3 regions of the Enterococcus sp. DIV0800 genome follow, and region 1 is predicted to be linked to each of the others. Evidence: a T-box and tRNA genes for the amino acid it is inferred to sense, from the RefSeq annotation. Region 1 holds a T-box; the other regions hold tRNA genes.
The links. A T-box is a leader RNA that pairs with one kind of tRNA and senses whether it is charged. The one in region 1 lies ahead of argS (arginine--tRNA ligase), so its partner is inferred to be a tRNA-Arg.
Positions count from the first base shown of each region.

Region 2: it has a tRNA-Arg gene. The T-box ahead of argS (arginine--tRNA ligase) is inferred to sense a tRNA for this amino acid. The anticodon was not compared.
Region 3: it has a tRNA-Arg gene. The T-box ahead of argS (arginine--tRNA ligase) is inferred to sense a tRNA for this amino acid. The anticodon was not compared.

Region 1 is NZ_CP187898.1:1,616,650-1,620,856, reverse strand. It holds gene IGI54_RS07900 (cation:dicarboxylate symporter family transporter) at 9-1,355, shown strand; gene argF (ornithine carbamoyltransferase) at 1,510-2,523, shown strand; T-box leader at 2,584-2,763, shown strand; gene argS (arginine--tRNA ligase) at 2,954-4,207, shown strand, end outside.
Region 2 is NZ_CP187898.1:1,896,498-1,900,704, reverse strand. It holds partial or broken gene IGI54_RS09275 (GyrI-like domain-containing protein) at 1-410, shown strand, start outside; gene IGI54_RS09270 (Na+-transporting malonate decarboxylase, carboxybiotin decarboxylase subunit, madB) at 523-789, shown strand; tRNA gene IGI54_RS09265 (tRNA-Arg) at 939-1,012, opposite strand; gene IGI54_RS09260 (alpha/beta hydrolase) at 1,073-1,909, opposite strand; gene IGI54_RS09255 (O-methyltransferase) at 2,010-2,678, opposite strand; gene IGI54_RS09250 (uracil-DNA glycosylase) at 2,679-3,326, opposite strand; ribosomal protein L21 leader region at 3,437-3,507, shown strand; gene rplU (50S ribosomal protein L21) at 3,528-3,836, shown strand; gene IGI54_RS09240 (ribosomal-processing cysteine protease Prp) at 3,854-4,204, shown strand.
Region 3 is NZ_CP187898.1:1,741,563-1,745,769, forward strand. It holds gene IGI54_RS08485 (PLP-dependent transferase) at 1-260, opposite strand, end outside; gene IGI54_RS08490 (MalY/PatB family protein) at 263-1,441, opposite strand; T-box leader at 1,495-1,724, opposite strand; tRNA gene IGI54_RS08495 (tRNA-Arg) at 1,932-2,005, opposite strand; gene IGI54_RS08500 (DEAD/DEAH box helicase) at 2,134-3,312, opposite strand; gene IGI54_RS08505 (Gfo/Idh/MocA family protein) at 3,321-4,207, opposite strand, start outside.

The DNA.
Region 1 (4,207 bases):
GTGATTAGGTGTTATTAGCAGTTTCTTTTCTTATCGTAGTAGCTTCACTAGCTGGACTGATTTATTTAAAAAGAAAGAAATGGTCCTTTTCGAAACGAGTTGTTCTTGCCATGGCTGTGGGAATTATTTTAGGGTTGATCTTTAACCAAATGTTATCAAATGACCAAGGCGCTGTCTTATCGGATTGGATCGGCATCATCGGTAGCGTTTATGTAAAATTACTGCAGATGATTGCGATTCCATTAATTTTTGTCTGTGTCTTATTAGCTTTTACCAAAATTGAAATAAAAACGAATGTCTTGAAAGTCGGGATGACGATCATCGGTACATTAATCGTCACTGCCGGGATTGCCGGAATGGTCGGAATTATAACCGGATATTTTTCGAATATCGATGGAAATTCATTTAATATTTCTCAAACTGCTTTGCATTCTGCCAATGAGATTCAGAAAAGTTATGTTTCTGGTGGTGAGCAAACATTGACAATGCCGCAAAAGATCATTGCGATCTTCCCATCAAATCCCTTTTTTGATTTAACGGGACAGCGGCCGAGCGCTACGTTAGGGGTAGTCATTTTTGCTTTCTTTTTAGGGGTTGCCTATCTGAAGATTAAAGATAAAAAAGTGAAAGAAGCCAAGCTCTTTAAAGACATCCTAGATAGTGCGTATGAGATCATTATGTCAGTTGTGCGGCTCTTTATTTCTTATGCTCCTTATGCAGTATTGACGATTATGATCGCAACGATCGTCAATAATGATGTTTCTGCGGTTGTGAAGCTGGCGAAATTCTTTATTGTAGCGTACATCGGATTGTTTGTATTCTTCTTGATTCAATTATTAATTTTAGCAATTTGTGGGTTGCCGCCCGTTAGGTATTTGCAAAAAGCTTTTCCCGTTTTATCATTTGCTTTTATTACAGCTTCTAGCGCTGGATCGATGCCAATGAATATTGAGATGCAGGATGACTTACAGATTCCTCGCAGCGTTTCTAGTTTAGCCGCGTCTTTTGCAACTTCAATGGGAATGAATGGCTGTGCCGGTGTTTATCCAGGGATTATCATTGCGATTGTTGCGATGACGCAGAATATTAATCCACTGACACCGCAGTTTTTACTGTATGCTGGTTTTATCATTGCTATGACTTCGTTTGGAATTGCTGGAACAGGTGGTGGTGGAACAGTGGCGACGATTATTTCTTTATCAGCATTAGGATTGCCTGTCGGACTAGTGGGTGTATTTATTGCAGTTGAGCCGTTGATTGATATGGGTCGGACAGCGATTAACTTAAATGGTGGCGTCGTAGCCAGTGCTGTGACTTGTAAAATTAATCGGATTCGACTGTCGCAAGTAAAATAGAAATTCTCGCTTCCTCATTTTCATGGGGAAGTTTTTTTTATACAACATGTTTGAGATAAAAGCTTGCTAGTTTGTAAATATTCAGTTATCATGAATAAAAATAAACGATTAACGGATTCGTACGGATGATTATTCAAAAACTGGAGGAGTTTAGATGGAAAATATTTTTCATGGGAAAAGTTTTTTAAAGGAAATTGATTTTACGAAAGAAGAGCTGCTGTATTTAATTGATTTTGCGGCGCATTTAAAAGAATTAAAGCAAAAAAATATTTCTCATCGCTATTTAGCAGGCAAGAACATCGCCTTGCTATTTGAAAAAACATCGACCCGAACACGAGCGGCGTTTACAACTGCGGCGATCGACCTAGGGGCTCATCCAGAATATTTAGGAAAGAATGATATTCAGCTAGGTAAAAAAGAATCCGTAGAAGACACGGCGAAAGTTTTAGGTAGTATGTTTGATGGGATCGAGTATCGTGGCTTCTCGCAAAAAGCCGTCGAAGCATTAGCCGAATTTTCTGGTGTGCCGGTCTGGAATGGATTAACGGATGAATGGCATCCTACTCAAATGTTGGCGGATTTCTTAACCATCAAAGAACATTTTGGCAAACTCGAAGGATTAACGTTAGCGTATGTCGGCGATGGCCGCAACAATGTAGCCAATTCTTTACTGATTACAAGCGCGATTCTAGGCGTCAATATTTCGATTGTCACGCCAGAAAAACTTTTTCCAGAGGAATCGTTGATTGACTTAGCAAATAAATACGCAAAGCAGTCACAAGCTAAAATTTTAGTGACAGCGGATATTGACCAAGGTGTCGCCGGAGCGGATATTATTTATACGGACGTATGGGTGTCAATGGGAGAAGAAGCCGCCTTTAAGGAAAGAATTGATTTGTTGCTTCCTTATCAAGTCAACCAAGCGCTGATGGCAAAAACAAAAAATGCGGACACGATCTTTTTACATTGCTTGCCAGCCTTTCACGACTTAGCAACCGAGGTAGGCGAGGAAATCAAAGAAAAATATGGCTTAGCTGAAATGGAAGTAACCGATGAAGTCTTTCGCGGAAAACAAGCATTGCAATTCCAGCAGGCGGAGAACCGGATGCATACGATTAAAGCCATGATGGCCGCAACGCTAGGTGATCTCTTTATTCCAAAAGTATAAAAATTGCTGCTTGGACTAGTCAGATGAAGAATTTTCTGGTAGTATGGTGCCAGAATATTTATTTCATCAATGATAAAGAGAAATCTATGGTCTGTTTTTTAGCGAGTTCGGGCAGGTGGGAGCCGAATAAACAAAAGTAGATGGCGCACTTTTGAGGTGAAACGGCAGCTACCGTTATAGCCTGAGTGGGTCGTTTTTTACGACAAAAAGAGTGGTACCGCGGGAAATCTCGTCTCTGATGTTTTTAAACATCAGAGACTTTTTTTGCGAGTTTTTCTTCCCGCTTTAGCGGGTTAGAAAAAGCGTATGCGTAGGAGGATGGAATCATTTTTCTGCATTTTAGAAAAATGGTACCATGGAGACGAGTTAGCGGTCAGTTCTGCTTTTTCTTGCAGTGGGAGATAATCGAAATGAAATAGGAGGAATTTGGATGAATAATCAAGAAATCGTGGCACAAGCAGTTTTTGAAGTGGTCAAAGAAAATTTAACGTTGCCGGAAGTGGAGCGTTTACTAGAAAAACCGAAATCTGTGGATCATGGTGACGTGGCTTTTCCTACCTTCGCGTTGGCGAAAGTTTTTCGCAAAGCACCGCAACAAATCGCGGCGGAGTTAGCAGAAAAAATCAATCCTGATGCTTTTGAAAAAATCGAGGTTGTAGGTCCGTATTTGAATTTCTTTATGAAAAAAGAAGTTATTTCTAGTATGGTCTTGAAGCAAATAGCGAAAGAAGCGAGTCAGTTTGGTAATAGCAATATTGGTAATGAAGGTAACGTAACGATTGATATGTCTTCACCAAACATCGCGAAGCCGATCTCAATGGGACATTTGCGTTCAACAGTCATCGGTAATTCCATCAGCCTGATTTTAAGTAAGATCGGCTATCAGCCAATCAAGATCAATCACTTAGGCGATTGGGGCACTCAATTCGGGAAATTGATCGTGGCGTACAAAAAATGGGGTTCAGAAGAAAAAGTCAAAGCGGAGCCAATCAATGAATTGTTACGTCTTTACGTGGAATTCCATGAAAAAGCCGAAGAAGAGCCTGAATTAAATGACGAAGCGCGGGCTTGGTTCAAGAAGCTAGAAGAAGATGACGAGGAAGCACTAGAATTATGGAAATGGTTCCGCAGCGAATCATTAAAAGAATTCAACAAAATTTACAGTATGCTAGAAGTTGAATTTGATTCTTATAACGGCGAAGCCTTTTACAACGACAAGATGGATGAAGTGGTAACAATGTTGGAAGAAAAACATTTGTTGCAAACCAGTGAGGGTGCGGAGATCGTTAACCTTGATAAATACGACTTGAATCCAGCCTTGATTAAAAAATCGGATGGCGCTACTTTATATATTACCCGAGACTTATCCGCAGCACTTTTCCGGAAACGTGAGTACAACTTTGTTAAGTCACTTTACGTTGTTGGGAATGAACAAAGTGGACACTTTAAACAATTAAAGGCTGTCTTGAAGGAAATGGACTTTGATTGGTCAGATGAAATGGTGCATGTTCCTTTTGGTTTGATCACGAAGGATGGAAAAAAATTATCGACGCGTAAAGGGAAGATCGTTTTATTAGAAGAAGTATTAAATGAAGCGAAAGACTTAGCTTTCAAACAAATCGAAGAAAAAAATCCTGATTTACCGAATAAAGAAGAAGTGGCGCATCAAGTCGGTGTTGGCGCG
Region 2 (4,207 bases), 280 kb from region 1:
GATTTTGAATACGCTGAGTTTGCGATCTTTCCTTTAGAGGGAATCTGGTCCACCAAAAATGTGGAAGATATTACTGATAAGGATAGTTTTGAATATCGGATCATGTTACGGCAGCCAAACTGGATCACCCAAGAATGTTTGAGGTCGCAGTCGCTGCAGTGGCAAAGAAAGAACCCAATGACTTATTAAATGAACTTTCTTTTGAGACGATCGAAGATGGCAAATGCCTGCAAGTATTGCATCGTGGTTCCTTCGATGATGAACCGGCAACGTTTCAAAAGTTGGATCAATTCGCTGAAGCCAATGGATTAAAGCGAAAAAGTTACTCTCATCGAGAAATTTATCTCAATGATGCTCGCAAAACAGCACCTGAAAAACGTCAGACGATTTTACGCTATCAAATTGAATAAGAAAAGTGGTCCTATCGAAATTATTCATGAAGTGTTTCGCTTTTTTCTCACAAGCACAATTTTCGTCTTCTTTCCACCTTTCTAGTATAGTGGCTCTGAGGGAGGTGGAGACATGGAAAATCTTATTTTGCTGGGACATATTCTTTTTGGGATTGCTTCTTTTGTTGGCGCTTTATTATTGACGATCGGTTTTAGAAATACTTTTGCCAATCTGACAACGATCCAAAAATCCGGTATTGTTTTAACTGTGGCAAGTCTTTTTGGAACAATCGCTTTTGCGATGTTGACGAAGGGAAATATCGTAGGCGCAGGACTATTTATTGTTTTAGGATTAGCGATGTGTTGGTTGCTAGTAGCACCAAAAGCCGTGAAAGAATAAAAACGCAGGTGTTCAGAAGGGACCATCTGGACACTTTTTTTCTATCTAAGAGGGGAGACGTTTTACACAGTTACCTTTTAGCTGGCTGCATAAACTAAATTATTCAACAAAAAAACCGTTAGGAAAATAAATTCCTAACGGTTTAAAAATATCACAGGAGGGATTCGAACCCCCGACCGTCCGCTTAGAAGGCGGATGCTCTATCCGGCTGAGCTACTGTGACAGTAGTTTTGCAACAATTGCTATTATAGAAAAACTACACACGCTTGTCAATCCTAATCAGTTATTTTACTGATTCAAATAGATATTCTTTGATCAGCTTCAACGTTTTCGGATTTTCGATTAGTGAACCGTGATCGGCTTGCTCGTTGACGATGATTTCTTTATATTTTTCACTATCGCCATAAATCAGGCGGCCAGCTAAGACGCTAGTCAAAGGAACGGTAGTGTCCGTGTTTTGGTTATCTACGTTACCGGCAATATTATAGACCGTTATGTTTTTAGGGATATTCTGCTTATTTTTCAAGTAATACTTCAACAAGTCGCTCTCAGCCTTTGGTTTGGTAAAGGTCGAGCTGTTTTCGTTGTAGTCCCATGAGGTATCGTTGTACGGAGTCCCTAATGTAATCAAATGATAAAGTGCAGGATCATTACTCTTTTGCTCATTTTCCAAGTAGCCGGTAATAATCAATCCGCCGTTAGAATAACCTAAGTAGTCATAGGTATTGAAAGTATAATGTTTCTCAGCATACTCCAAGGCCTTTTGGAACCACCGTGCTTGTTTAGGCAAAGAAGGGTCAGAGCCGTCTTCGAAAGCAATCGCGATGATTGGCCGTTTCGTCTCTTTCGTAAATTGTCCAGATGAAGTAATGGAATCATCTTTGTTAACCGTGATTTTTATTTCATCAACATTTTTTTCTGTTTCTTTTAGAGAATTCACAAGACTATCAAAGCGATCGACATCGCCATTTGTCCCAGGTACCATGATGACTGGTGCAGGGATAGCCAAGGGTGTTTCAATTTTTTTCGAGGCATGAGCGGAATCTTTCGTTTTAAATAGAACAATTCCGACAAAACACACTATGATGATTGATATGATGATTCCTATTTTCTTTTTCATAGGAAATTCCTCCATTTCAGTCCTTAGTGTACGCCGAATTTTTTCAGGTACAAGTAAAAAGACGGAAATTCAAAAAAGTTTCAAATTTCCGCCGTATCTATTAGTTGTTTTTCGAAATTAAGGCAACACCGTCACCCAATGGCAATAAGGTGGAGGTTAGCTCGGGAGATTTTGTAACTTTTTCTAAGAATTCATTCAAATGACGATGAATCGCCCGATTTTTTCGTGGGATTTCTTCGATGTCTTTCAACACGGTACCGGCTTGGAAAATATCATCTACCATCAGCACACCGTTATCGGCTAGCAAGCGTAAGCATTCTGGTAAGAAGGCGATGTATTTAGATTTGGCACTGTCCATAAAAATAAAATCATAAGGACCTTCCAGTGTGCTCAGTAAATCAGCAGCGTCTCCCTCAAGTAAAGTGACTTGCTCAGTCAAGCCTAGTTTTTCAAAGTTCGCTTTGGCTTTTTCGATCATCACTGGGAACCGATCAATCGTCGTGATTTTAGCTTCTTTACCGATGGATTCAGCCATTAAACTAGCTGAAAAGCCGATGGCAGTCCCGATTTCCAAGACATTTTTCGGTTGTTTTTGTTTCAATAGGAATTGTAGGAAGACGACGGTTTCGTGGGGAATCACCGGCACGCCATTTTCATGAGCCAATTCTTCCAACGCTCCTAATTTTCCAGTCAGTTGCTTTTGCTCCGTTCGCAAGTAATGCAAAATATCTTCATTAATAATCGGGCGGTACATCATTTCATTGCGCATTTATTCGACCTCTTTCTTTAATAAGTTTCCTAGGGTGAGCCAGTCTTCCGCGATCTTTTCACTTAACGAACGATTATAAAAAATCGCTGCTGGATGAAACAGGGGAACGACGGTGTATTCTTTTTCGGATAATTGATAACGATCTTGTGCTTTGGTTAGCTCTAACACTGGTCCGTGATAAACGGTCCCATGACTTTCGCTGATCTGCCATTTTGGTCCTAGCAGCCGTTGTAAACCGATGTTGCCTAGCGTGGCAACAATCGTCGGTTGGACCTGTGACAATTCGTAATCTAAAAGCGGTGCATGAGCTAAAATTTCTTTTTTGTTTGGCGTTCGATTCGGATAAACACGTTCATTTTTCTGCGTTCGTTTATTCAAACGCTCCAACACTTTATAGGGACGACTTCTGACGGCACTCGTAATATAAGTATTTTCTCGGGTGAGGCCAATCGATTCCATCGCTTGAATCAGTTCTTTGCCGGCGGCACCAGAAAAGGGGATGTGGTTCTCGACTTCTTTTCGACCAGGTGCTTCCCCCACTAACATCAGTTTCGGATGAATAGGTCCTTGCCCTGCAATAAAACCTTCTAGTTGAAAGCCCTTTGAACGTTCTGCTACTAGGTCAACTAAACCTGTTGGATAGTCCATCATTATCACCTCGCCTTATTATAGTAGAAAAAAGCTGGCGCCACGTCAATAATTAATCATTGACTTGACCTATCTTTTTTAGTAGAATATGAATGTTGTAATTGTGGAACCCACAGCTACAACCGCACAGAACAAGTAGTAAGTACTTCGGTCACTTGGGATGGCGAGTCTAAGTATAAATAATAAGGAGGTGCCACAAGCATGTACGCAATCATCAAAACTGGCGGTAAACAAATCAAAGTTGAAGAAGGTCAAGCAGTCTACATTGAAAAATTAGACGTTGAAGCTGGCGAAAAAGTTGTCTTCGACCAAGTCGTTTTAGTAGGCGGCGAATCTACGAAAGTAGGAGCTCCTATCGTTGAAGGTGCAACTGTTGAAGGAACTGTAGAAAAACACGGCAAACAAAAGAAAGTCGTAACTTTCAAATACAAACCTAAAAAACATTCACACCGTAAACAAGGTCATCGTCAACCTTACACTAAAGTTGTCATTGACTCAATCAAAGCATAAAAAAGAAGGTGCCTAAGTTGATCAAAGGTACATTCACTCGAAACCAAGCGGGTCTAATCAGTGAATTTACGCTGACCGGTCATGCTGAAGCAGGTCCTTACGGTAGCGATATCGTTTGTGCCGCCGTTTCCGCGTTAGCCATCAGTACTGTAAATAGCTTGGATGCACTAGCGGGTGTCATTCCGAACATCGAAACCAATGATGATGAAGGTGGTTACCTTCATGTTTCAATGGAAATAAATGATTCTTTGACCCAAGAGCAGATGAATATCTCGCAAATTTTGCTAGAGCATTTATTGTTAGGCTTGCAATCAATCGAAAAAGACTATTTGGATTTCATCGAAGTCCAAACAGAATCTAAATCATAGGAG
Region 3 (4,207 bases), 120 kb from region 1:
AATTGAAAAACTAACTGAATCGCGCTCATTCCAGAACTAGTAACCACTGCCCGAGCTCCATTTTCCAGTCTGGCTAACCCAGTTTCTAAAATATCACGAGTCGGATTTTTCGTCCGAGTGTAATCATATCCCGTGCTTTGACCCAGTTTTGGATGAGAGTACGTTGTTGATAAATAAATCGGGGAACTAATTGCCCCTGTCGTTTGGTCGGCTTTGTTTCCTAATTGAGCTAAATCAGTTGAAATTTTTAATTTACACATATCTATCTTCCTTTCATGGCAGCAATCAGACGATCACAAGCAATTTGAATATTTAGAGGAGAGGTGGCTAGATTTAATCGTATGAAAGATTTCGCAGTAGCCGAGAACCATTCACCATAATCGACAGCCAGCCTAGCTTGGTCTTGAACGAACTCTTTTACCTCACTTGCTGGAATCAGAGCTGTCAAGTCTAGCCACAGCAAGTAAGTTCCTTCTAGTTCACTGATTCTAATTTGTGGCAAATTTTTAGTTAATTTTTTTTTAGCCAGTGTGTAATTGTATTCTACTACCGATAATAACCCTTGAAGCCAATCATCCCCGGTTTCATAAGCAGCTTTAGCTGCTAGTTGTCCTAATGAGCTATTTTCTGTTTGCCGATGGGCTTGTGACCAAGCACTATATTGTTTTCGCTTCTCGACACTTGGAATCCAAACGTGAGAAGTTAGTAAAGAAGCTAGGTTAAACGTTTTTGATGGTGCATTACAAACAATCAAATTTTCTAAAGATGCTGCTTCGGCTACCGTGATTGTCGAAGTAAAGGGCTTAAAAACCAAGTCAGAATGAATTTCATCGGCAATGACTAGAACACCATATTGATTACAAAGCGTTAAGACCCTTCTAAGCTCTTCTTCACTCCACACACGCCCGACTGGATTATGAGGTGAGCAGAGAATAAATACTTTTACTTGTTCTGTTAGTAGTTTGTTTTCAAAATCAACTAGATCCATTTGATAATGACTATCTTTTTGAATCAGCTCTGAAGTCACCAGCTTACGTTTCTGATCTTTAATGGCATTAAAGAAGGGATAATATACCGGGGGCTGAATCAATATACTCTCCCCAACTTCCGTAAAACAAGCAACCAAATCATACAATGATTGCACGACACCTGTGGAAAAAGACAACCAATTTGCTTGAAATGGTGTTTTTTCATGACGTTTTTGCCACCCTTCGTACGCTTCAAAGTAATCATCTGGCACAATCGAATAGCCAAAAATGCCGTGACGAATTCGCGTTTCTAAAGCTGCTATCACAGGTTTAGGCGTTTTAAATTCTGTATCTGCTACCCACAACGGCAAGAGTTCTGAATCCCCATATCGCTCGTCTAAAGCATCCCATTTCAGTGAATTTGTTTGTTTGCGCTCTATTGCGTAATCATTAATAAATTGATCGATTTCCATGCTCTTCCTTCTTTCTTGAAACAAAAAAAAGCCGCCCTTTGCCAATAAATTGACAAAGGGACGACGAATACGCGTTACCACCCTTATTTATGTTGTCTTTACAGAGCAACACCTCGACAGTTCCAATTGAAACTCGGTACGCTAACGGGTACTTCCGTCTAAACAGCGTAAACCGTTTAGAAAACTCAGAGCTCATCTTCACTTTTTTCTGACTGCCCTCTTTTTCACCAACCGAGGTCTCTGTAACAGCTTTAAAAGCTACTCTTCTCTTCAACATCTTTTTTATTATTAATCGAATTATAATCTCAATTTCGTTTTTTTCAACATTTTTTAATGTTATTTTTGTAATAATGTGCTAAATCGAAGAATACAGTTGTCAAATTTAGATCAAGCACTTGTCCACAAGTAAACTTTTGCTAAACCATTTTTTAAAGTTGACCAAAAAAAAACCAAAAACCTAATGAACAGTGGTTTTTGGCAGATTTAATAATGTTCCCGACTGGAATCGAACCAGCGACCTATCGCTTAGGAGGCGATCGCTCTATCCTACTGAGCTACGAGAACAGGCTTGATATGAATCTCTATTATTGTAGCGATTTTAACTTATTTTCGCAAGCGCCGTCGAAGATTTAATAAGTCTATTTTATAATTAAGATTTTTCATTGCTGATCAAATCAAAAAAAGGAAAAGACTTATTTTCGTCTTTTCCCTTTGCTTTTCTTTGGTTTCTTCTTTTTTGGATCAGCTTGTCTTACTGGCTCTTCCGTCAATAACTCGCCGCCAAATAAATAAATCGGTGCCAACTGAAGCGCTAATTTTTTAGCGATCTTCGTTAAGTCCGCCTTCTCCTGCGGGCTAACTAATGTGATTACGACCCCGGATTGCCCCATTCGGCCCACACGCCCTGCTCGATGCAGATAGCTTTCTTCACTTAATGGCACGTCTACATTGATGACAAACGGCAGTGACTCGATGTCTAAGCCGCGGCTTGCCAAATCGGTGGTCAATAAGCCTTGTGCCTGCTGTTTTTTAAATTGTTCAATCGCGTTTTTACGAGCGATTTTTGACTGATCTGAAGCTAGACTAACAACTGGCAATTGATGAAAGGCTAATTTTTCTTCACCACTGCCCATATCGCTTAGCTGATTGAAAAAGATCATGCCCCAAAATTCCGGCAAATTCAATAAACGACGCAATTGATCCACCTTCTTACGATCCGTCGTTTCTAAATAGAAATGTTGAACTTCGCCTTGACTCTTGTCTTCTTTAGAAACGTCTACCACTTCTAAATCCGTTTCAAGTTTTTTCAATTCATCCAGCACGACATCCGCCGTAGCAGAAAAATATAAGCGTTGCGCCTGATTATCGGCGGCTTTCATGATCTTTTGGATCAGTTGCAGGCTTTGTCCTTGAATTAATTGATCCACTTCATCAAAGACCAGCGTTTTGATATTGGCCGCCTTGATTTTTTTGGCGGTGATTAATTCTAATACTCGTCCTGGCGTACCAATCAGCACTTCCGGTTTCTTCTTTAGGGCTTCTTGCTGGCGTTTGACATTGGCTCCGCCGATCAAAGGCTGCGCCTTCATGCCTGATCCCGCTAACCATTTACGGGCGACTTCCACGACTTGCATCGCCAGTTCCTGTGATGACGTCAAGACTAGGATTTGACTAGCTACACCGACTTCTAATTGGTTAAGTAAGGGCAATAAGTAAGCTAGGGTCTTGCCGCTTCCGGTGGGGGCGATCCCGACTAAATTTTTTCCTTCGGTGATGGGTGAAAAGACTTTATTTTGGATCAATGCTGGCTGTTGAAATCCAGCTTCTGTCCAATTCTTTTGTAAAAATGGCACAAATGTTTGACTATCCATAATTTCCTCTATTTCTCGTCGGCATCAAAAACGATGCCTACACTTTTTCTCATATCATACAACACTTGGTTGACATTGCGGGCCAATTCCACCCACTCTTCATAATTCGTTCCTAATGTTCGATCCGTTGGGTTCAAAATTACTTCAGCAAACGCCGCCGCTTCTTCAACCATTGGATTTTCTACCCGCTGCACACTTAATTTTATTTTTCGCTGATGATCACGGTCATGGAAGACGGCTTCATCGATAGAGTGAATCGCGTCCAGTACTAACGTCCCATTACTTAAATAGATCTCTGCTGGTTGATAGCTGTCACTAATTTTCCCCGTACGAATGGTCACATCAAATTCTTCGTAACGCAAAATTCCCGTGCCGATTCCATCAACATCCGTTTGAATTTTTTTTGCAAAATACAAGCTCTCATTAGGCATCCCAAACCAAGCTAGTGCCGCATAAATCGGGTATACGCCTAAATCGACTAAGGCTCCGCCAGAAAAATGAGGGGAAAAGATATTTGGTTCTTCGCCGTCTAAGACTTGATCATACCGTGAAGAATACTTCATGAAACTAAAATCCGCACCGATCGTTCGATCCTTTAACGGCAGAAAATCAGCGATGGTTTTAAAGGCCTGCTCATGAATATTACGGGCTGCCTCAAAAAAGAAAACACGTTGCTGATTCGCCAGTTCGATGATTTCGTCCATTTCTTGCGGCGTGGAAAAGGCGGGTTTTTCAACGATGATATTTTTTCCCGCTAAAATAGCCTGCTTCGCTTGTTCAAAGTGCAGACTATTTGGCGATGCGATATACACCGTATCAACATGCTGGATCGCAAAAAAAGTAACCAAATCCGTCGCATATTCCACATCTCCATAGTTTTCGCCAAATTTTTGAG